One region of the Staphylococcus lutrae genome, then DNA from elsewhere that is predicted to be linked to it. Evidence: predicted binding sites of a transcription regulator. Region 1 holds the regulator's gene; each other region holds the start of a gene.
What was found. Region 1 encodes Rex, which represses fermentation and respiration genes when NADH is low (regulators of the CRP and FNR family bind a similar motif). Its sites were predicted from a motif close to TTGTGAAATATTTCACAA; they were not measured.
Positions count from the first base shown of each region.

Region 2: the regulator Rex is predicted to act here: its motif matches at 1,667-1,684, upstream of B5P37_RS01100 (L-lactate dehydrogenase).
Region 3: the regulator Rex is predicted to act here: its motif matches at 1,524-1,541, upstream of B5P37_RS04025 (nitrate/nitrite transporter).
Region 4: the regulator Rex is predicted to act here: its motif matches at 1,967-1,984, upstream of B5P37_RS04900 (anaerobic C4-dicarboxylate transporter family protein).

Region 1 covers NZ_CP020773.1:437,955-444,315, reverse strand. Annotated here, with positions in the region: gene tsaD (tRNA (adenosine(37)-N6)-threonylcarbamoyltransferase complex transferase subunit TsaD) at 1-209, shown strand, start outside; gene B5P37_RS02230 (ABC-F family ATP-binding cassette domain-containing protein) at 716-2,674, opposite strand; gene B5P37_RS02225 (redox-sensing transcriptional repressor Rex) at 2,827-3,474, shown strand; gene B5P37_RS02220 (sucrose-6-phosphate hydrolase) at 4,054-5,541, shown strand; gene agrA (quorum-sensing response regulator AgrA) at 5,709-6,361, opposite strand, start outside.
Region 2 covers NZ_CP020773.1:228,930-235,290, reverse strand. Annotated here, with positions in the region: gene B5P37_RS01110 (hypothetical protein) at 1-265, shown strand, start outside; gene B5P37_RS01105 (alpha/beta fold hydrolase) at 748-1,572, shown strand; gene B5P37_RS01100 (L-lactate dehydrogenase) at 1,731-2,681, shown strand; gene B5P37_RS01095 (transcriptional regulator, SarA/Rot family) at 3,042-3,452, shown strand; gene mnmM (tRNA 5-(aminomethyl)-2-thiouridylate-methyltransferase MnmM) at 3,584-4,147, opposite strand; gene mnmL (tRNA modification radical SAM protein MnmL/YtqA) at 4,144-5,097, opposite strand; gene B5P37_RS01080 (MDR family MFS transporter) at 5,245-6,361, shown strand, end outside.
Region 3 covers NZ_CP020773.1:794,109-800,469, reverse strand. Annotated here, with positions in the region: gene B5P37_RS04035 (sensor histidine kinase) at 1-707, shown strand, start outside; gene nreC (nitrate respiration regulation response regulator NreC) at 726-1,376, shown strand; gene B5P37_RS04025 (nitrate/nitrite transporter) at 1,645-2,814, shown strand; gene B5P37_RS04020 (M20/M25/M40 family metallo-hydrolase) at 2,930-4,537, opposite strand; gene B5P37_RS04015 (DUF3139 domain-containing protein) at 4,726-5,082, shown strand; gene B5P37_RS04010 (lactate/malate family dehydrogenase) at 5,442-6,361, opposite strand, start outside.
Region 4 covers NZ_CP020773.1:1,028,650-1,035,010, forward strand. Annotated here, with positions in the region: gene B5P37_RS04895 (YbfB/YjiJ family MFS transporter) at 1-200, shown strand, start outside; gene B5P37_RS04900 (anaerobic C4-dicarboxylate transporter family protein) at 632-1,939, opposite strand; gene galU (UTP--glucose-1-phosphate uridylyltransferase GalU) at 2,104-2,967, opposite strand; gene B5P37_RS04910 (CDP-glycerol glycerophosphotransferase family protein) at 2,990-5,737, opposite strand; gene B5P37_RS04915 (extracellular solute-binding protein) at 6,318-6,361, shown strand, end outside.

The DNA of each region.
Region 1 (6,361 bases):
GTGTGGCAAGTAATAAAGGGTTACGACAGGCACTAGAGATAGCAACAGCAGAAAAAGGCATTGAACTTGCCATTCCAGAACCACAACTTTGTACGGATAATGCGGCAATGATTGGTGCGGCTGCCTATGAAATTTATTTAAAAGGAATCCGTGGAGATATGGCAATGAACGGTCTAAGTAGTATGGATATTGAAATGTATAGAGATTGAATAAAATGGTGAGCACATGCGTATCACGTGGCTGTCGATAGAACGGCTTCGAGGCGCATGTGCTTCGTTGTTTTAGCGCTATCTTCAGGCCGAAATGATGATTAAAGTTCAAAAACAGATTTAAACAGGGAACCTATCACCAATCAATTTAAAATGAATGGAATCACTGGGGTTCAATCGCTGTTGTTACAAAGGTTTAATCAGAACGTTTCAAATGTGGAAATAGAAGAGAAGGATAAGTTCAGAAGTAGGGAAAAACCATTGGAAGGGTTAAATGTCAAGAGGGAACATGCGTACTTATGCACAAGTTGTTAAGAAGGTGTGTATAACTTTGATGATTAATGGTGGATAAAGTGTGGCATCATGTGAATAAATCAATGTTAGAACGGGGATATGCTTGTGGATATCGGGGATAACTTTGTGGATAGTTGATATGACTGTATTTGATATGTGGATGATTTGTATATAGATAGTGCATAATAAAAACACTGTAGTAGAAAATTCTACTACAGTTCTTGTGATTTTTCTTCATATAAAGCCAATTCAGATTGTAAATTTTCCCAATTTGCCATGATTTGTTCTAAAGATTGTTCGATAGTTAGGCGTTCTTCAGCAAGCATTTGTGTTTTTTCATAGTCGTGCATGACTTTTTCATCAGTCATTTCATAATCAATTGCTTCCAAACGTGCTTCGAGCTCAGTGATTTTTTGTTCTTCGCTTTCAATTTGTCGTTCAAGTTTTCGTTTTTCACGCTGTAGTTTTTTTTGATCTTGATATAAGTGTTGCGAAGTGGATTGCTCCGATTTATGCGCTACAGATTCATGCTGCTTTTCATATGCAGCGATGGCTTTTTGTTGTTCTAGTTTTTCTAGATAATATTGATAATCGCCGAGGTACAGTTGGCCGCCATGCGCGTTTAAATCAAAAATACGATTTGCTAATTGATTAATAAAGTAACGGTCATGCGACACAAAAATCAATGTCCCTGCAAAGTTTTTAAGCGCTTGTTCTAACATTTCTTTCGAATCGATGTCAAGATGGTTGGTCGGTTCGTCTAAAATTAAAACATTATTACGCTCAAGCATTAATAAGGCGAGTTGCAAACGTGCCTTTTCACCCCCGGAGAGATCGTTAATGATTTTAAGAACATCATTTTGTGTGAAGAGAAAGCGCCCCAGTACACCGCGAATATCTTTTTCAGGCATTTGTGGATATTGGTTCCAAACATAGTCTAAAAGAGATTGATTGGAGCGAAATTCAGCTTGTTTTTGATCATAGTAACCCACTTTTAGATTTGCGCCTTCGACAATTTGACCGGAAAGAGGGCGCAATCGTTGCGCTAATGTTTTAATCAGTGTGGATTTTCCAATACCGTTAGGACCAATCACACCGATATGATCGCCTTTGTTGATCTCAAAATGAATAGGCGCCGTTATGGCAGCATCATAACCAATGACTAAATCTTGAATGCGCATCACGTCGTTTCCAGTATTGCGGTCGAAATCAAATTGAATGTTCGCACTTCTCGCATCGAGCATAGGTTTTTCGATGCGCACCATTCTTTCTAACATTTTACGGCGACTTTTTGCCATGCCACTGGTCGAGGCACGGGTAATATTTTTCTCTACAAACGTTTCAAGTCGTTTGATTTCCCCTTGTTGACGTTCGTATTCACTGAGTCGTTTTTGATAGTATTGATCGCGTAACGTGATGAATTTAGCATAGTTTCCAACATAGTGCTTCACTTCACCGAGTGAAACATCATATATTTGTGTGACAATTTTATCTAAAAAGAAGCGGTCGTGGGAAATGATGACAATGGCCCCTTTAAAATATTTTAAATAGTCTTCAAGCCATTCGGTCGTTGCCATATCTAAATGGTTGGTCGGTTCATCGAGTAAAAGGATATCAGGCTCACTCAACAACATCTGCGCAAGTGCGAGACGTGTTTTCTGACCACCACTGAAATCTTGTATTGGGCGATGATAATCTGTTGTACTAAATCCGAGTCCATTCAGTACGGTTTTTATTTTGCTCTCATATTGGTAGCCGTCTTGTTGTTCAAATTGATTGGATAATTGCTCATATTTTGCGATATGGGCTTGATACGCATCAGATTCATAGTGATCTGCATGTGCTGCAAGCCAATCCGCTTCGTCTTGCATTCGTTGTCCAATTGTTTTTACTTCCTCAAAAGGGCGCGCCATTTCTTCTAAAACGCTATTTTGTGTGTTAAGTGTCATTTGCTGTGTTAGATAACCTATTTTTAGACCTTTTATTTTAGAAATATGGCCAGAGTCATAGGGTTCAACTTCGGCGATAATTTTCATAAGTGTAGATTTTCCAGCCCCGTTTCGACCAACAATGCCGATACGTTCACCCGTTTTTATTTCAAAATGAACCCCTTCAAAAATTGTTTCACCATCAAACGATTTTGTAATCTGACTTAATTGCATTAAAATCATAGGCACACTCCTTTCATCCTATTTATTGTACAATAAACCCCCATGCTATCAAACTGTTAAAGTTTTCATATGTATTAAATTAAGTTATAATAATGAGCATAAAGTGTGAACACCATCACATGTATTAGAAATGATTATCGGAGGACTTCATTATGGGAAAATCAATGAACAAAATTCCTAGAGCAACTTTAAAACGTCTCCCTTTGTACTATCGATTTGTGAACACTTTAAAAGCGAAAGGCGAAGATCGCGTTAATTCAAAGGCAATTAGTGAAGGCTTAAATATAGATTCAGCAACCATTCGCCGAGATTTTTCTTATTTTGGTGAGTTAGGTAAAAAAGGATACGGCTACAATATTGATAGTTTACTAGATTTTTTCAAATCAGAACTCAGTGATTCAGATGTCATTAAAATTGGTGTTGTTGGCGTTGGGCATTTAGGTACGGCCTTAATTTCATATAACTTCTCAATTCATGATGATATGACAATTACAGAGGCATTTGATATTAGCGAAGAGATTATAGGGACGACAGTAGGAGACGTGACGGTCAAATCAATGGATGAAATTAAAGCAACTGTAGCAGCAGGTGATTTAGAAGTCATAATCATTGCTACACCAGAATCTGCAGCCCAAGCCGTCACAGATCAGTTAGTAGAAGCGGGTATCAAAGGCATTCTTAACTTTACACCAAAACGCGTGAACGCCCCGCAAAATGTTCAAGTCCATCAGATAGATTTAGGGGTTGAATTGCAATCATTACTCTTTTTTATGAAGAACTACGGTACCATAAAGTCATAGTAGTCTATATGACGCTCAATCTCATCGTTTGTCTTCATATTTGAATCATGTAATATTTGAGTGAGATGCTTTTTCATCTTATTAAATACATCGATTTAAAGCGCTAATTTCTATCAAATTGGGTAGGAATTAGCTTTTTCTATTGTCAGTGAGATTGGCAAGACGATTGTTGTGAGATGATGACATGTTGAATAAGTTAGGAAAATGAGTGATGCATATAAGTTGGATAAATCTGCAGAACCCTATTTAAATGAAGTCTGTATGGCAAGTCATATGAAATGAATTTGTTGAGAATTTAAGGGTGAATTTATGATAAAATAGCGAGTGAGACTAAAAGAGGAATCTATACATATGAAGTCAGATGATGACGAAGCAAGACATGAAATCAAAAGCGTAATGATCATTTTGAGCCATGTTAAGTGATACATCAGTGATCAAATGACACATGCCGTTGAAATCGATATGAGGCCATGCGTGTGGTTTGATAACGAATGTGATATGTAAGCGGCTTGATGTTGACGCTACTTTTGAAAGTCATTAATGATGTATAGGATGGCCAATACATTAAGGAGGTACAATATGGAGCAATGGAGTAGAGAAAAGCGTTATCGTAAATATGAAGCAGCAAGTGAACAAGAAATACAAATATTAACAGACAAAGTCAATGCATCTCCATTTCGACAAACTTTTCATATTCAGCCACCAACAGGATTATTAAATCATCCCAATGGGCTTATTTTTTTTAACAATCACTATTATATTGCACATCAATGGTTTCCTTTAGGTGCGGTACATGGGTTGAAATATTGGCGATTATTGAAAGGTCAAAATCTCGTGCAACTTGAAGACCAAGGTATCGGATTGCGTCCAGACAATGAATATGATAGCCATGGTGTCAACAGTGGATCGGCATTTGTATTTAATGAAACATGCTATTACATGTATACAGCAATGCATCGTGATTCAGAGTGGCACGGTTATAGGAGTCAAATTGTGGCACGCGTAAATGAGGATGGGTCCGTTCAGAAAATATTACCTCCTGCCATTCCAACACCGCCTTCAGGTTATACACAGCAATTTCGAGATCCTAAAGTATTTGAAAAAGATGGCAAATTATATGCGATGATAGGGGCACAGCGTCATAATCAAACCGGTTGTATCGTATTATACGAGGCTGTTCAACCAGAAGGGCCTTGGCAATTTAAAGGTGAAATTAAAACAAACTTAGATCATTTTGGAGTAGTATGGGCATGTCCCGATTATTTTCAAATACATGGGAAAGATGTTCTCTTATTTTGCCCGAGAGGCGTCACATCAAAAGATGACAGATATCAAAATCAATATCTAAGTGGTTATATCATTGGACATTTAAACTTTGAAACATTAGTGTTTGAGCATGGTCCATTCATTGAATTGGATCAAGGGTTTGATTTTTATGCACCACAAACGATGTGTGATGAAGTGGGACGTCGTGTGATGATGGCGTGGATGGGACTTCCCAATACGAATTATCCTACCGATGATGAGGGATGGGCACATTGTTTAACCTTACCTAGAATCTTAACGATTGAGCATGATCGGCTAAAACAAAAACCACATATGGATTTGAGAAAATTACGTCAAAATGAGGAAGTCGCACTTGGCTATGCAAACAAATTTGTTAAGCAATTACACCCGTATGAAGGGGTACAATACGAACTTGTTGTTGACATTCTTGAAAATGAAGCGTCAGCGTTTGAATTACAATTGCGAGCATCGCGAGAAGAAGCAACGATTATTCGATATGAAACAGGAACGCGAATGCTGTCGCTTGAGCGTTTTGATAGTGGGGCGTTACCTTATCCCGTTGAAGGGACAATGAGGAAAGCACAATTGAACACTGAGCTCACGCGATTACGTATTTTTGTAGACACATCAAGCATTGAGATATTTTGTAACGATGGAGAAAGTGTGTTGTCCGCTAGAATTTTCCCACAGGTCAGCTCAAATAAAATTAAAGTTGTGACGGACTCTGGTCAAATTTATTTAAAAATGACGAAATATGATTTGATACCTGTGAATGAGTAATGAGACGTTAATCACTATCTAGAAAGAGCCTAAAAATGGAATAGGGATGAACGAATGATGTATGATTTGTGTCCCAAGTCAAATACACCCCAAAAGATGGTTTGAATCCAACTTTTGGGGTGTATAACGTGTGCTTGATTTTTAAAGAAATAGGATGAACAGTCAGCTTAAATTTTTTTGATATTTCTTACAGAGACGTAGCAAAACTCATCATTTTTAAAATAGACGATACGTTCTTTTGAGTCTATGCTACTAATATTTCTTCTGTTTAAAACAAAACTGTTGTGACATCTAAAGAAACGATCATCTAACTGTGCAAGCTCTTTAAGATTGCCATAAAACTCGATTTGTCGATTATCCAAATGAGCAATTAAGCGATGAGATTTAGGTGAGGATTCGAAAAACATGACGTCATCATAGCTCACGTAAACAGAGCTGCTCCCACGTTTTAATTCTAACGTCTCAACAGTATGATCTTTAGTCAACAAATCAAGCCGTTTTAAAGCCGTTTCTAGACAGTCAATAATCCGTGTTCTCAGTTCATCTGGATCATCTTTAAAAATAAAATCCATTGCAGCCACTTTGTAAACAAAAGTGAGATAAGTGAGTTCACTATGACTCGTGACAAAGATGATATTTCCAATTGGGTCGTGCTTGCGAATCTCACTACCGAGTTTAATCCCGTTGATGTCTGACTCTAATTGAATATCTAAAAAATAACAACCCACATCAGTCATATTTTTAGACGTTTCCAAAATGGCATACGGATCATCCGTGACGATTTCAATTTCCATAGGTTTTTCTTCAATCATGATGTAAT
Region 2 (6,361 bases), 210 kb from region 1:
TGAACTTTTGCTACTCGTTATATTGGGATTGATTGTTGGTGTTGTCACGAAAAAAACATGGCCAGTGGTCGTCTTAATCATAGGATTGAATCTCGTTGATGCTGGAATTGTAGCTCAGTTTAATGCATCTCAAGGCGATGGCACGTTGTTGGGACAGTTAATGGGATTGATTGTTGCCAAATTTTTCCCTACTTTTTATGAGCTATTGTTAACGATTTTAATTTTACGATTCAAATTTGTTCGTAAAACATTTAAACTCGTTTAAGTGAAGCAATGGTCAAAAAGTTGTTTTTAAAGCTATCGGTATAAAAGTACAGTTTTGAAAAAGCAATTAAATATAAAATGATTCAAAGTGCCCCTGTCTATCAACGAGCCTGTCTCGATTGCTAGACAGGGGTAAAATCTTGACGTTAGGAAAAAGAACATCATTTTAAAGTGCACTTAACATCTGCCAAATTAGTCAATTTGACTACGTTCATCGGTGAAAACGATACATCAATGGTGCAAGATTTACGAATGTGCACTTTCATCTCGCTGATTGTCGTTGCAATAAATACCCATCGCATAGATCACAAGGTGTTCAAATGCACATTATTGGCAACGTTAATGTGATGATGGCGATTCATACTTGAGCGATACGACATTTCAAATTTGACGCCATTTTTTTGATGTTTATAGTCGCACTTTTAAGACAACTCACGATATAATGAAAATAAGAATATATAGAATGAGAAAGGATAATGCATGATGTGGAAATGGGAAACTGAGGGTGAAGCGAAAGGTGTTGTCGTCATTGTACACAACATGTTGGAACATACAGGGCGATATGCCTTTGTCATTACACATTTAAAACGTAATGGCTACCACGTTATAATGGGAGACTTGCCAGGTCAAGGTCAGACTTCACGTATGCATAAAGGACAAATTGAGCACTTTGAACTATATCAGGAACGTGTATTGGAGTGGATGGAAATTGCCGAAGCGTACCATTTGCCTACTTTTATCATTGGTGTGGGCTTGGGCGGATTAATCTGTGTTAATTTGTTGGAGAAAGTCAACCTAGACGTTGAAGGGGTCGTCCTTATCTCGCCTCTATTAGCGTTCCAAAAAAATTACAAAACACGCAAACACTTTTTAACTTCAAATGTTGGTGATATTTCAAAAGGCGCGAAATTTGATTTAGGAATTGAACCCGCACATCTGACACGTCATCCTGAAGTGCTTGAAGAAATGGAAAATGATCCAATGATGTTGAAAAAAGTAAGTTATCATTGGTACAAAGAAATCATTCGAACGATGAAAGAAACGGCCGATCACCTTGACCGGTTAACGCCTAAACCGATGTGCATTATGTATGGCACGGAGGATAAGATCACTGATACAACCGTAACACGTGAACTACTTCAAAAATTGCGATTTGAAGAGGTATACTTTAAGGCGTGGCAAGATCTTGAACATGAAATTCATAATGAACCTGAACGTGAAGCGGTAATGCGCTATGTTTTGAGCTTTTTAAATAATAATGTCTTTGCAGCGGGATATGTCATTGATGATGCAAATAGCTTGAGATAGCGAAGTTTTCTACATGCTGCGCACCTCGTTATTGGAAATTTGGGAAATTAAAAATTTATGATTGAAAGACATTTGAAAACATGTTAAATTATAAATGTGAAAAGAATCACAAGCAATTAATTTCTACCAAATACGGCATAGTAGGAGAGTGTTTTTCAATGAAGAATAAAGGCAATAAAGTAGTATTAGTCGGTAATGGCGCAGTTGGAGCAAGCTATGCTTTTACAATGGTTAGCCAAGGTGTAGCGGATGAACTCGTGATTATTGATATCAATAAAGACAAAGTGTTGGGTGATGTTTTAGATTTAAACCACGGCGCACCATACGCAGAATCGCCGGTAAGAGTTTCAGCAGGAGAATACTCAGATTGTAAAGATGCTGATTTAGTTGTGATTTGTGCGGGTGCCCCTCAAAAAGTTGGAGAAACGCGTCTAGATTTAGTAGAAAAGAATGCGAAGATATATCGAGAAATTATCTCATCCATTATGGCGAGCGGCTTTGATGGTATCTTTTTAGTGGCAGCAAATCCTGTAGATATTTTAACGTACGTGACTTTAAAATACTCTGGCTTACCGAAACATAAAGTTATTGGTTCAGGCACAATATTAGATACAGCACGATTTAGACATCTGCTCGGTGAGGCATTTGATGTTGCGCCAAGTAGTGTACATGCGAATATTATCGGAGAACATGGTGATTCTGAAGTTCCGGTTTGGTCGAGCGCGTCAATTGCAGGTGTATCGATTTACGATCAATTGAAAAATGATCCAGAACGTGAGCACCTCATCGAAGAAATTTATGTAAAAACACGTGATGCAGCATATGACATTATTAAAGCTAAAGGTGCAACATATTATGGTATTGCAATGGGGCTTATGCATATATCAAAAGCGATTTTAAAAAATCAAAATGTCGTATTGACTGTTTCGAGTTATTTAGAAGGTGAATACGGACACGAAGGGGTGTATACAGGCGTGCCGACTTTAATCAATGCTGAAGGTGCAACACGTATTATTGAAACGCCTCTAAATGAAGATGAAACAGAAAAATTTAATAAATCAGTGCATATTTTAAAAGAGATGCAAGATTCAATCTCACACTTACTGTAAAAATTTATTTCAGGTAAGTAAATAAGAAAACGGTATATCTGAATCGTGCCACTGTATTAAAAAGCTAGGGATTTGCGTTATGCAACCTAGCTTTTTTGTGGTTTAGTGGGATTGTTTAAATAGAAGCGTTGATCAATCAGGAATTGGATTGTTTAAAACAGTTCGACATTGGTGGATGATTGTTTTAAATATATTGATTATGGTAAACCAATGTGATAAAAGAATGAGTTTTTTAATATGAATAAATGACGAGCATTCAAATTTAAAAACGACAAAATATTACAATTATATTAAATAGGATTGGATTTTGATTTTAAGGGTATCTTTAAAGGATAGGTAGGATAAGAATGGAGGCTAATTATGGCTGAAAATAAAAATTATAATGTGAGTGATATCATATTACTCGATCAATTACAAAAAGAAGTAGAGGCAATTTTTAATGCAATAGAGGACCAATTTCAATTAGGAAAAGAAGAATTTTTAATTTTACTAACGCTTTGGGATAAAGGATCAATGACGCTCAAAGAAATGGATGATTATGTAAAAGTTAAAACGTATAAGCGGACGAGAACATACAATAATTTAGTAGAAAAGAAATGGATTATCAAAGAAAGACCGTCCGATGATGAGCGAACAGTGATTATTCATTTTAACGAGAACAAAGTCAGTGATAAGCAACAGTTAATTAACTTTACATGTATAGAGATTGAGAGCCGAGAAGCACATCTACAAGCGTTATTGAATTCCATTATTCATGGTTGTGACTTGTAGGTCAAGGAAGAACAAATGCGTGATTGTTTAAAGAATGACACCGTCTTAACAGATAAAAATAGAACAGGCATAAATTAAACCAGCGATTCACTGAAAAATGTGTAACGCTGGTTTAACTATTGGGTTTCAATTTATGCACGTTTTTCGATAGCAACAACATAAGGGGGTTGGTTTTGCTGATTGATAAATTCATATTTAATCACATGTCCAAGCTGTTGATCAAAAGTGGACAAATAGTCGATCAGTGCGCGACTTTCTATTGCACCTTCTTCATGTCCAGGGTAAACCACCAGTACAATGATGCCTTCGGGTTGAAGGACCTCAAAAATCCGTTCAATGGCTGTGATAGTGGTGGACGCATGTGTCACAATGCGTTTATTTCCTTTAGGCAAGTAGCCGAGATTAAAAATGGCAGCATGAATCTGATTGCGATGACTTTCTGGGATATGAGCAATGATATCTTCATGACCGACTTGAAAGAGTGTTACATGATCAAATGATTGTACTTTTTCTTGCGTATGAGAAATGGCGTCAGCTTGAATGTCACACCCATAAACATGACCATGTGGGACAAGTTTAGCTAAAAAAAGCGTATCATGTCCATTTCCGCATGTTGCATCGATAACTACACTATCAGCTGCGACGTGGCTACGAATGAGTGATTTGGCAAAGGGTAAGATGCGTGAAACAATCATCGCGTGACCTGCGCTTCGAAATATTGCCCTTGGACGGTACCGCGGCGTGTGAGTTCAGCATCAATTTCATTTAAAATTTCCCATTTGTTAACACTCCACATCGGACCCACCATTAAGTCTATCGGCCCATCACCAGTAATTCGGTGGACAATCATCTCTGGTGGAAGTTGCTCAAGTTGATTGCAAACGAGATTGACATATTGTGCGCGTGTCATAAATTCAAGTTGTCCTTTTTCATATTGTTTCATCATTGGTGTCCCTTTTAATAGGTGAAGTAGATGAATTTTTATGCCTTGAACATCCATACTTGCAACCGCTTGAGCTGTTTCCATCATCATTTGCTCATCTTCACCAGGGAGACCATTGATAATATGTGTACAAACATTGATGTGATGTTGGCGTAATTTAGCGACTCCCTCATAATAACAAGTCATATCATGCGCACGATTGATAAGATCTGAAGTCTTTTGGTGAATGGTCTGCAACCCTAATTCGACCCACAAATAAGTGCGTTGATTTAATTCTGCTAAATACTCTACAACGTCATCAGGTAAGCAATCTGGACGTGTTCCAATTGAGAGACCTACAACACCTGGCTGTTTTAATGCCGCTTCAAATTTTTCGCGCAAGACTGCGACAGGCGCATGTGTATTCGTAAATGCTTGAAAATAAGCAATGTATTGACCTTCTTGCCATTTTTCATGCATTTTTGTTTTTATTTCTTTAAATTGTACATCGATAGAATCTGCACGATTTCCAGCAAAATCGCCGCTCCCAGCTGCCGAACAAAACGTACATCCCCCATGAGCCACAGTACCATCTCTATTTGGACAATCAAACCCGCCATCTAATGCTACTTTGAAAATTTTACGACCAAATTTATTTTTCAGATGATAATTTAACGTGTGATATCGTTTTTCTTCAAAAGCGTATGGAAAATAACACCCCATCACAATCTTCCTTTCAACATTCTTAATTTTAACTGTATTAATCATAGCGTATTATACCGTGTTCTTAAACAGTATTTGAAGATTTTAACATATTTCATCAATATCGTGTTATAGTGTGTCCTAGAGAGAAAAAGGAGAGTGACATCAATGCGTATGCCGAAAGAAATACGGTGGCTAGTCATTGGAATGGCAATCAATATTACAGGTGCAAGCTTTTTATGGCCACTTAACACGATTTATATGAATGAAGTGTTGGGGAAATCATTGAGTACGGCGGGACTCGTTTTAATGGTCAATTCATTTGGTATGATTGCCGGGAATCTATTAGGCGGTTCATTATTCGATAAGCTTGGAGGGTATCGTACCATTCTGTTAGGCACGTTGATCAGCTTATGTGCAACAGTATTATTAAATATCCTCCACGGTTGGCCTTGGTATGCCATTTGGTTAATCGTGTTAGGATTTGGCGGGGGAATGATTGTCCCTGCTATTTATGCTATGGCAGGCGCAGTGTGGCCTCAAGGCGGTAGACAAACGTTCAATGCCATATATTTAGCCCAAAATATCGGAGTTGCAGTTGGAGCCGCTTTAGGTGGTTTTGTCGCAGAACTTAGTTTTAATTATATATTTATGGCTAATTTAGCAATGTATGTCGTTTTTTTCATTATTGCTATATTTCATTTTAACATGGATTATCATGCAACGGTTAAACAACAAGAAGTGCTTGAAAACGTAGGTCGTGTCCAAAACAAAACCCATTTTAATGCATTATTATTACTTTGTGTGATGTTCGCGTTATGTTGGGTTGCGTATGTTCAGTGGCAAACGACAATTGCTTCATTTACACAAAGCATTGGGATTTCGATGAGTCAATATAGTTTGCTTTGGACGGTGAATGGCGTGTTGATTTTAGTTGGACAACCTTTGATTTCTCCAATCATACAGCGCTTTAAAGGACAGCTAAAATTACAACTATATTTTGGACTTGTTGTTTTTATTTTGTCGTTTTTTGTAACGAGTTTTGCAACGTCGTTTTCAATTTTTGTTGTAGGAATGGTCATCATGACATTTGCAGAAATGTTTGTGTGGCCAGCTGTACCTACAATCGCCAATTTGTTAGCGCCTAAAGGAAGAGAAGGTGTTTACCAGGGGATTATCAACTCCGCTTCAACTGTAGGAAAAGCATTTGGACCTTTAGTGGGCGGGATATTAGTAGATTTATATGACATGCAAGTGATGTTTTTATCGATGATAGGGTTGCTTG
Region 3 (6,361 bases), 360 kb from region 1:
AAACGCGTCAGATTAAAGTGTTTACTTTACAAAATGTGACGGCGCAATTAGAAAGACAAGAAAAACTGTATCAACGCAATATGATACAAAAAACGATTGCAGCACAAGAAAATGAGCGGAAACGAATTTCTAGAGAACTGCACGATGGTGTTGTGCAAGAATTGATGAACGTCAATGTGGAGATGCGTCTTTTGAAGTATCAAAAAGATACGGAGGTTTTATTGTCAAGTGCGAAACATATTGAAGGATTAATGGCAAAGTTAATTGATGATCTACGCAATTTGTCCTCTGAACTTCGTCCTTCTTCTTTAGATGATTTAGGGTTAGACGCTGCATTTAAAACGTACTTTAAACAAATTGAAAATAATTATGGTTTGGCGATTAACTATCACTTTGACATTGATGCTGAACGATTTGACAGTGAAATAGAAACGGTCGTTTACCGCGTCGTACAAGAAGCTGTGTTTAACGCGATGAAGTATGCGGGTGTCGATGATGTCGATGTGATTATTCGGAAAGATGACCAGTACCTCTATGCGGAAGTTTCAGATCAAGGGAGAGGATTTGAACCGAGTGATTCACCGAAAGGATCAGGTTTAGGGCTTTATGGGATGTATGAGCGCGCTGAACTGGTCAACGGTCATCTCAATATTGAAACGCAAAAAGGAAAGGGCACCATTGTATCGCTGGAAGTACCAATTAGCTAAAAGTGAGGGGAATGTAGTATGAGAATCGTTATTGCTGATGATCATGCGGTTGTACGCACAGGTTTCTCTATGATATTAAACTTTCAAGAGGATATGGAGGTCGTAGGAACAGCAGCAGATGGGGTTGAGGCTTACCAAAAAGTGATGGCGCATGCCCCTGATGTATTAATCATGGATTTGAGCATGCCCCCTGGTGAATCGGGATTGATTGCGACAAGTAAAATTTTAGACAGTTTTCCCAATACGAAAATTCTTATATTAACCATGTATGATGATGAAGAGTATTTATTCCATGTGCTTAGAAGTGGGGCAAGTGGTTATATTTTGAAAAATGCGCCAGATGAGCAGTTGCTATTAGCCATTCGTACCGTGTATCGAGGTGAAACGTATATCGATCCAAAGATGACGACGTCTTTAGTTAAGGAATTTGTGAATGCTTCCAATGATGGAGAATATTCGAATGATCCTTTTAAAATATTATCGAAGCGGGAATTGGAGATTTTACCATTGATCGCCAAAGGATATGGGAACAAGGATATCGCTGAAAAGCTCTTTGTTTCTGTGAAAACAGTGGAAGCACATAAAACGCGGATTATGGATAAATTAAATTTGAAGTCGAAGCCGGAATTAGTAGAGTATGCGCTGAAGAAAAAATTACTAGATTTTTAAGTGTGGTGACAGGCATGATGCCTGTTATCGCACTTTTATTAATTTAATATCGAATTGACAAATTGTACCGTTAAATGAGGTCGCGAAAACGATTGGATGTCCGTGGCTGTTAGGGGGATATTCCGCGCAAGAATAGGGTAAATCCTTATGTTATAAAATTCACAATAACGGTAAACTGGAGTTGAAATTACAAGACATACCTGAGTTGCACACTCGAAAAGTGTCGATATGGTGTATGAAGTCATAAGTAAAGAAAGGTGAATGAGAAATGAATCAATCTAAAGGTGGTGTACAACTTTTACTCCAAACGTTGAGTCTAGTAGCTGGATTTATGGCCTGGAGTATTATTGCACCCTTAATGCCATTTATTTCACAAGATATTCAAATCACGAGTGCACAATTGTCAATCATATTGGCTATTCCGGTCATTCTCGGTTCTGTGTTACGTGTACCGTTTGGTTATTTAACGAATATTGTTGGAGCTAAATGGGTGTTTTTTACAAGTTTTATTATTTTATTGGCACCAATTTTTCTACTCAGTCAAGCAAATTCTCCTGGCGCGTTGATGTTTGCAGGTTTCTTCCTTGGCGTAGGTGGCGCGATCTTCTCTGTTGGTGTGACCTCACTTCCTAAATATTTTTCAAAGGATAAAGTCGGTCTTGCAAATGGCATTTATGGTATGGGGAACTTGGGGACAGCCGTATCATCATTTTTAGCACCGCCTATCGCTGGCGTTATCGGTTGGCAGAATACAGTGCGGAGTTATTTAGTGGTGATGGCAGTGTTTGCATTATTGATGTTTTTCTTGGGGGACCGGAATGAACCTAAAGTAAAAGTCCCTCTCGTTGAGCAAACACGGATTTTAATGAAAAATTACAAGTTATATTATTTAAGTCTATGGTATTTTATTACGTTCGGTTCGTTCGTTGCATTTGGATTGTTTTTGCCGAACTTCCTCGTGCAAAATTTTGGGATTGACAAAGTAGATGCCGGGATCCGTACGGGGATATTTATTGCATTGGCGACATGTTTGAGACCACTCGGAGGCATTTTAGGGGATAAATTAAATGCGGTTACGATGTTGAAAGTGTTCTTCTCGATTATGATTGTTGGTGCATTAATCTTAGGGGTGTCTCACCAAATCTTTCTCTTTACAGTGGGCTGTTTGACAGTCAGTGTTTGTGCAGGGATTGGTAATGGTTTAGTGTTTAAATTAGTACCATTTTATTTTACGAAAGAAGCAGGTGTTGCGAACGGTATCGTCTCAATGATGGGAGGACTTGGTGGCTTTTTCCCACCGCTTGTTATTTCAGCAGTCACTGCGATGACAGGTACGAGTCATTTCGCATTTATTTTGCTAGGTGTGTTGGGATTGATAGCGCTATTCACAATGTTTAACCTCTCAAAACGTGAGAAAAACACACGTGCGTTATCGTGAAAAAGATAAATCGAATATGAGATATTGATATGAAAAGTGGCGGTTATGACATGATGATGTGATGTCATAACCGCCGCTTTGTTGATAGGTCGTCAAGACTGGGCAATGATTCAAGTTATACGTTGGGCGATAAAAAATGATGTTGAATCAGGTCTACCAATAAGACAGGTAACTCTTCAAACGCACTTTTTTGGTGGATGCGTTCTGTTATTTTATGTGCATCTTTTCCGATAGGTCCGCAATTCAAGAAAGGCGCTTGTATTTGTTCGATCGCATCGAAAGGAATATGATATGTTCGACCAAATACTGGCGTGTTATCTCGAAATGCATCAAAACCTGAGCCATTCGGTGAGGGAGAGACGTAACTCAAGTCACTAATCCCATTAAAATAATGGATGCGTGTTGATACGCGATTGAATTGTGTCATTGCCACCGATTGTAAGCGCGCATTCATCGATTCAATGCGCGGATGGTATGACGCATTGGTTGCCGGATAGTACGGCGGAGCGAAAAATGTGACAACGGTAGGACCCAGTGCGTTACAGTGTTGCATCAGTTCATCGATAACGAAAATCGCCTGTTCGTGTGGCTCTTGGGCCTGTTGAATAGACGCATGAATGATTGCTTGTACAGTAGCTTCACCTAATTGTTGACAAGCATGGGCATATAATTGTTGGTAAGTCATCATCTGTATATGTAGCGTATGGGTGATTCCCTCATGTTGCACACGCTTTTGATAAACTTGGAATGCTTGATCAATTCCTTCACGAACGGCTTCATTGAACTGTTGAAATACCTCATTGGCATTTTTTTCATATAAAAATAGATTAAACAATGCGACAGTTCGAAACGGGGTTTGTACGTCGTAGTGCTGTTTGATGTCATTGAGACGCAAAGTGACAGGCATCGGCGTTGTTTCATTTTCAAACGTTTCTTTAAAGCGACAATGATACTCAACCTCTTGAAGAATATAGCTCATCACAAAATTAGAACTCAAACCTAGTGCCGGTGTACCGACGTGCGTTTCACGACCATATACGAGGGCACCGGGCATAATTTTACCAATTGAGCCTGTATAGAAGTAATGGATATCATCACCTTCTTGTTGAAATGTCGGTTCGCTATTGAGATGCAGTTTAATTTTTAACTGATATTGCTGACATAATCGCGCTAATTCGGCCACAGCGACATGCATCCCTTTTGAAGTCACTTCTTCGTCAGGTACCGTGATGAGGATGAGATTGACATCCCATTGTTCAAGTATCGCCTTTTCAATAAGGGATAAATGTAACATTAAGCCGGCTTTCATATCCATGCTCCCACGGCCAAATAAGTATTCACCTGATTGAATGTCGGCTTGCGTTTCTTGGTCAAAATGCGCGATATCTTGTTTGAATTTGGCAGTCAATTGTGTCATGTCGAACGCCTCGCTTTGGTAGGCGCCAAAATCTTCAATGCCTACAGTGTCAAAATGACTGATTAACGTGATCGTCTCTTTTGATGTCGGCGCTTGATAAAATGCCATCACTGCATGGCGTTCATCATCAGTAGACACAAGGCGAATATGGTCTGGATGATGTTGGAAATATTTTAAAGACATTAATGTTTCTTTTATAAAATATGGAAATGTTTGCTCACCTTTGGAATGGGTGATACTTTCGTGAGCAACGAGTGATTTTAAAAGTGTTGCTCTTTCAGTAGGTGTTTGCCATTGGGTATTCATACCATCTCTCCTTTGTATACGAAAAGGTCATACAATTCAATTGTAAAGGCTTTCATTAAATTTGCCAACTGACCCTATGGCAGATTGATAATTTGACGGTTATGTGACGTCAAAAAGTTCCTTTAGTTGTCGGAAAGCGTTTTATGATAAGATAGAAAATAAGATTGAATAAAGTGGAGGCACAGGACATGTTAAAAAAAATAATCGGTATCATTTTGACGTTGGCTCTTCTATTTGTCATTGTTGCTGCAGGGTTCTTTGCATATAAAGGATACCAAAAAAGTCAAAATTTAAAAATGATTGATCAATATTTGACTGAAAATCATTTGACTGAAAAGATTATTAAAGAAAAAGAAGAATACGATCCGAGAAAAGGTATTTTTTATAAAGAGTTAACACTTAAAGGTGACGAAAAAAATACGTATATTGCGCAACCAATCCATTTAAAACGTGGCTTTTTCTTGCAAGGGTTTGATTCTGAAACGAAGAAGCATGATAAGAAAGCGAAATATAGTTATTTTAATGAAGAATATAAGTTGAAGTAAGGTGTGGATCTAAGGACCCCCATTTTATCTCCAATCATGACATCAGGGAATGTGCTGAAAAGTCGATGGTTCTACCCGAATGAACGTGAATCAGGAGAAAAATGCTTGTTCATCATATGAATAGAAAAATTAAGCATGGGCGCATCATTTCGCCGTTATGATCGTTGAGTGACATGGAACGATAGAAATGAGTGCGCTTTTTTGTATGCAACAAAAAATTGGAAAAGTGAGCGTAGGGGTTTGCATGTCACTTTTCCAATTTTTGATTATGTTTAAAACCGAGACGCGTGTCATGGACATTTTTCAGCGTAACGCATGAATTTTGCAGGTCAATCAACAACACCGTTCATGACTGACGCTTATTGTATTGCAGCTTTTGCCGCTTCAATCGCTTCTTTAATATATGCAACAGAATGATCGAGTGCGACTTTTTCTTCTTCATCTAGCGCAAGGGCAAAGATTTCATGATGTCCCTCGCGATTGACTCTTGTTGGTAAGCTAAACGCAACGTTTTGATAATCGTATACTTGCTTATGCACTGTTGTGACAGGTAAAATACGGTTTTCATCATAGAAAATGGCTTCTGCTAAATCTACTGCAACACGGGAAATCGCAGAATTTGTCCAACCTTTTTTATGCATGACATCGAATGAAACTTGATCAATTTGATCGCGAATGTGTTGTTTTGAAATAGATGGCAGGCCGCTGAACGCCTCATATTCTTCTAATGACATGCCTGCGATGCGTACACGACTCCATACGGGTACAGTCGTTTTACCATGTTCACCAATCACAAAAGCTTCTACACTTTTTGGGTCCACCTGATAATGATCGGCAATTAATGTACGAAAACGTGAAGACTCTAACATCGTCCCTGTTCCAATCAATTTTTGATGAGGATAGGCATGGTGCGTTTCCGCTAAGTAAGTCATCGTATCTACAGGGTTAGAAATCATCATAATATGAGGTGAAGTTGTGACGGCTGTAATTTGTGACATAATGTCCTGGATGATTTTTGCATTGCCCGTAGTGAGTTTTGTACGGTCTCCCATCGTTGCATCAGACGGAATACTTGCAGAAATAATAATGAGGTCCACATCACTCAGCATATCGTATGTTCCCACTTTGATACGGGTACGGTGTGAGCCGCCTAACCCTTGAAAATGCGTATGATCCAGTGCTTCTCCTTCTGCGCGATTCAAGTCAGTATCAATTAACAGGATGTCTTGAAAGCGCCCTGTGTATTGGATGTCTGTTAAAATTTGGCTTCCTACATGGC
Region 4 (6,361 bases), 590 kb from region 1:
CAAAAGGTGCAAATTTAGTTTCAATGATGACCTTTATTTATAGTTTAGGTCAAATGATTGCTCCCTTTTTCTCCGGTATGTTAATCGAACACACACGTAGCTACGACACAGCGCTGTTTTTAGCAGCAACGATTTTATTGATTGGGATTTTCAGCAGTTTTTATGCCAAACGTCACGCCCAACCGATACACATCCAATAAATATGATTAAAACCTCATCTATCAACACTTTAATACAACGCTTTTCATTGATTTAGACACGTTTTAACATCACAAAAATGACGTTATAAATGAACTCGTTTCATTGAATTCACATCATTTTGACGTCAAACAAACCTTGATTGATGACCATCTTCCAACTTGTGTAAAAACTTGAGGATATCAAACATTAATTTTTCCCGGTCGCTATGCCAAATCTCGAACATTTAACAATGATACAGGAGGCATAAAACTGACAAGCAGACTAACATGGTTTGAATTCCGAAAAAAGCACCTTGACCGCTGGATTTAAAAATCCTAACAATCAAGGTGCTTTTCTTATCTTAAAAATGGCTGAGACCTTTTTACTACACGGCCTTGCACATTGTAAAACACGTTTTCTTTTCATCAACTTTGCGCGCGCATCGGATAGACTACACGCCTAAAATCGACTTCATCAACAAACCGATGACCACAGTCGTTGCGATCAAGAAAAACCCCGGAAGTAAAAAGCTCGTTATCCGTGTCGAATGCGTTTCATCCACATCAACCGCAAATAAAATCGTTGGTTGTGCTGGTATCACAAAGTTCACGTTCAACGTTTGCACGATTGCGATAAAATATATCGGTGAAATCCCTAAACTTAAAACAATCGGAACGACAATCGATGCCGTCGCAGATTGGGAAATGACAATCATCGCCAAGCAACCAATCAATATCATCATGAGCCAAGGCGCTTGTGCAACCAATTGCCCCGTGCCCGATTCCAACATTGCTCGGTTCGCAGGTGCACTGAAAATCGTAGCACCTAACCATCCCGGTCCAAGTACCGCAAAGATAGCGCCTATCGCTGCTTGTGTAATGTGCGTCGTTAAAATTTGGTTCGGTTGGACTTTCGTGAGCAGTATATTGATCATCGCACTCATGTACATCAAAAGTTGAACGAGATCTGTCATTTGTAATTGAACCGTTTTTCCATCGATATGAAATGTCGGCCCTATTGAAGGAAAAATGCCAAACATCAAAATACAGCCTACCGCAACGACAAACATCAAAACGCCCAACTTGACACGTTTTCCATAGGCTTTCTCGCCATTATCCGTTTGGTGCGCCATTTGTTGCAATAAGGTTTGTGCATGTTGCGCATCCATTTTTGTCCGCCCAATAAACGTATTGAAACAGCTCAACATCAACATGCTCAACAGCGCCGTCGGTAACACGATAGAAAGGTATTGTCCCATCGTAATCCCGAATCCAGCAAACTCCGAAATGATATACGCTGTCGCTGAAGCAGCTGGACTACATAATAAGGCGATATTTGCAGTTAATACAGATGCTGTCAAAGCCTTCTTAGGGTAAATGCGCGCTTTTAAAGCCGTTTTCGCAATAATAGGCTCTAAAGATAACGCGATATTTGTCGTCCCGATCCCAAAGACAAACACAAATACAATCATAGGGGCAATAAAGATAATCGACTTCGGAAAGCGTTCAATCATTTTTGAAGCCAGATGGACTAAATAATCAATCCCCCCTGTGGCTTGTAATGTCCCTCCAGCGATACCAATAGATAATATAATCAACACCGCTGTTACAGGGGCCGAACCTGGGGGTAAACCGAAACCAAAAACCATGACCAACTGCGCGACGAGCGCAAAAATCCCGCAACCGAGCGCCCCCGCAGTACGAAGGCCCAACACAATTGCGAGAATCATGATTATAATTTCTATCATAAAAAGAAGCATTTTCTCTCTTCCTCTTTTCTAATTTTTATGTGAATATTTTAACATAATTATCTACTCACTTTAAGCGCATCTTGTCACCATTCTTGACCAAAATGGAACAATTGCATCATATTAATTAGAAAAAAGGTGATTTCATGATAGATGACTGATTTTCATCGTCAGCGTTAGATCAACGTTTTTAAAAATGCGCGAATCTCATCAGCCATTTCTTCGTCACGTAAAGCATATTGAATCGTTGTTTTCACAAACCCTATTTTTTCTCCAACATCAAAACGTTCACCTTCGAAGCGATATGCATAAACTTTTTGATCATGATTTAATCGTTCTATCGCATCTGTTAATTGAATTTCCCCACCTGTGCCTTCTTCTTGATTTTCGAGATAATCAAAAATTTCAGGTGTAAGGACATAGCGTCCCATAATGGCCAAATTAGAAGGTGCTGTTCCGGGCTCCGGTTTCTCAACAAATTGCGTCACTTCATAACGACGACCTTGTTGACTTTTTGGATCTACAATCCCATAACGCGATGCTGCTTCTTCTGGGACTTCTTGCACACCGATGACTGATTTTCCTGTTTGTTCATACTCTGCCATTAATTGTTGAATGGCAGGTGTTTCTGATTCCACAATGTCATCCCCAAGTAATACCGCAAAAGGTTCGTTGCCAATGAACTGTTTGGCTGTCCATATCGCATGACCTAACCCTTTTTGCTCCTTTTGACGCACGTAAAACATATTCGCCAAACCCGTGGCATGTTGCACTTTCTTTAGCAATACTTCTTTCCCTTTTTCTGCCAAGTTCATTTCAAGTTCAATTTGATGATCAAAATGGTCTTCAATCGCACGTTTATGTTTCCCCGTCACGATAATAATATCTTCAATCCCTGCACGCACCGCTTCTTCCACAATATATTGAATCGTCGGTTTATCTAAAATCGGTAACATTTCTTTCGGCATCGCCTTTGTCGCAGGTAAAAAACGTGTCCCTAGCCCTGCTGCTGGAATGACTGCCTTCTTTATTTTTTTCATTTCCATCTCACCTTCTCTTAATTTAATTCAATACTGATTCAAATTCTTGATTCGATTGGTCATCAAACTTTTTAAAATCGAATGGCTTCAAGGACGTATCTCCGACTAACTTTCGTTGCATGCCTTGTACAAGACCCTCAACACTGTTATCTACAATAATTGCCTGATCATCATCCAAATATGCAATCGTTTCTTTTAGATTGACTGTAATTGCATCTGTTCCTATAGCAAGTGCTTCATAGACCACTAAACCTAATCCCTCATAATTAGATGAAAGAACAAATGCATCACAGTGTCTAAGCAATGCATATGGATTCGTTAATCCTCCTAAAATGACTATATTCTCATGTGCCCTAGAGTTTTTTACCCACTTAATCGTTTGTTCACGAAGCGGACCGTGCGGACAGATCATAATTAGAAAAACATTTGGATTCTCTATATATACTTTTTCAAACGCCGCTATTAGTTTATCATGTCCTTTTTGATAATCATACCGTCCTATATTAATAAACACTTTTACATCAGGATTAAATAAAGCATTCATCATTTTTATTTTGGATACTCTAAATTGTTTGTAAAACTCAACAGATGCCACTCCGATATCTAAATGGTCTTGGTAAAATTTTTCAATCGCCGCTCCTTGCATATCATAAAGGAAATTGAATCGTGCTTTTAATTTCTTTTCTAGAATTAACGCTTCATAGGTTTTGATGATTTGATGACGTGCTTGTTTTAATACAAATTTACCACGCTCTTTTTCAATTTCAGAAAGACTTTTCGGTAGATTTGTCTCTTGATATTGATGATATAACATCTGCGCCTCTGGATAATGTTGACTCACATCTGCTAGCTTATCTTCGTCAGTTTTAAATTGATGGTTTGCTGTATAAATTTCAACATTTTCATTATATGAATATTCAACATTTACATCCTTTAGTGTTTCAAACAAGTTTTGTTGTGCTAAACGTTTAACACGTGCTTCACCTAAAAAATTGTTGACCACCGTAACCTTATTCGCAATACCTTTTATATTTTTCACTAGCTTTTCACGAAGATTTTCATGGACTAATACGACTTTATCTGCCTTTTGATACGCTTTGAAAATAATTTTTCTACTATAATTTTTCTTAGCTTTATATTCTGCAAACATATCTGTGTGAACCCATATCGCTGTCTTTTGTCCAATGTATTGGAGCATGCCTGCATACTTTCTTTCAAATCCTGTATAATGGACAAACCAATCTATTTTTACATCTCCAAATATCCGGCTAAACTCTTCTTGAAATATTCGTTTCAACTGCTTATCAAATTGCTTTAAATTCATATATTCATTTTTCATGAATTGTTTTAATATTAGTCGATCTTTAAAATTACCATTGATTTCGCCATCAATAGGATAAAAATGGACATTTTCCGGTAAATTTTTAAGTCTTTCAAAGTATTCTGGCTTGGTTTGATGCTTTTCAAAAAAGCAAATATAATTTCGTTTTGTCGTATCGATATTTTCTAAGGTATTAATGAGCGCAGTTGTGACACCGTTATTCCAAAATCCGCCACTAACGATTGCCACTGTTTCCTTACCATTGTATAAGCGCTCAGTTGAAATCCATTCACTCGGTTGATTATTTATCATATGTTCAGCTACAATATCTGCGCCATTCACTTGATCAACTGCATTAAAACGTTGATTGATTTCCGTATAATTTACAGAATCAGGCAATACTGTTATTTCTTTCAATAATCCGGGTAATGTATTCACTTGGGCGAACGGATAACTTTGAATATCCTCATAAATACCACGTTCTTCTTGATATTCTTCAAAATCGTAAGTGTATAAAATAATGGGTTTATTTAAATTCGCATAGTCGTACATCACTGATGAATAATCTGTAATCAATCCATCTGTACCTGCTAAAAAAGTATAACTTTCAAAATGCTGCGGAAATGGTCTGATTTTTTTATAATTATTCTCAATTTCAACATTTTCAAATGGATGTAGTTTTACATAAATAATCGTATCGTCATCTAATTGTGATTCTAAATAATCAAACATTTCTTTGAGATGTGTTGAATTTTTAACTTGCCCCACCTTGCCTCTCCACGTAGGCATGTAAACTAAAACTTTTTTATCCTCTATCTTATAAAAACTTCGAACTTCTTCTCTACGATGTGATTGAAAAAATACATCATTACGTGGTGAAGGTCCCACAACCATTTCACCTTGATACACCCCTTCAAGATGTGATGTTTTTGCTAAAATATCTTTCGTATACGTATTGTTTACATAAATTCGGTTTGCCATATAATAGTTTCGTTGTACATTGGCCACATCAATCATATTCGGCATGTCTTTTCCCATATGTTTAAGAGGCGTCCCGTGCCAAATAATAAAATATTTTTGCTGTGGTCTTTTATTAAAAAATGGGTAAAATGTCGTGTCATTAATTAAAGTCCCTGCAATAGCTAATAATTCATAATAATGCTTCGATAAATGTTTAACATAATTCACTCTATGACCATACTGATTGATAAAGAATTCAGGCGTTTCCATACCGTCTTTGATTACAACATATATTTTTAATAATGGACTTTGTTTCAAAAGACTATCAACAAGATAAAAAATATGTCCCCCTAATGACTCTCCATGTACAGCCTCTAATACAATGATATTTGGATCGACTGGTTGTGTACGACGATGGTTCACGTAAGCAAATTTACCTTCATTGTTCCGAAAATTAGTGACTTTTTTCTTAAAGTTAATCTTTTTCATATGTATTACCCCTTCAAAAAATATAAGCGCTCATACTTCAATAGTAACTATTTTTATAAATTTTGTTTTGTGCAATCATGTATGATTATACTAAACTCAAAGTTAAAGTCTAGGATAAAATAAGCTTATCTTCTAAATTCTTTCATTGACGTTCACTTTTAAGGAAAAAGATTGGGAGTAATCTCTCACCAAAACATTAAAAAAGCCAGTAGATACGTTCAAATCGCATCTACTAGCTTTTGCTGAGATTTTGTTTAAATTTTTTACGAATAGAGGTTTATCTATCCACTGTCCATTTGCACAAATTTATTTTTCTTTTTTCTGTGTTGTATCTTTGACAGTGCCTTTAATTTGACCTGTTGCTTTTTCTGTCACACGACCTGAAATACTACCTTTTTGTTCTTCAGCCATAGTGTTTACTCCTTTCTTATTCAAGAATGTATTCATCTCTACTCATTACATCACGCTTTCCATCAACAATCAAATATTTAAATCATCCTTTTTCAAATTTATCACTCTACAATTATATTGAAAATTGGTAATATAAGTACAATACTGTGGATAGATGAGGGTGAATATAATGAAAAAATGGTTTGGGTGTTTTATGATTTTATTGCTTTGTGG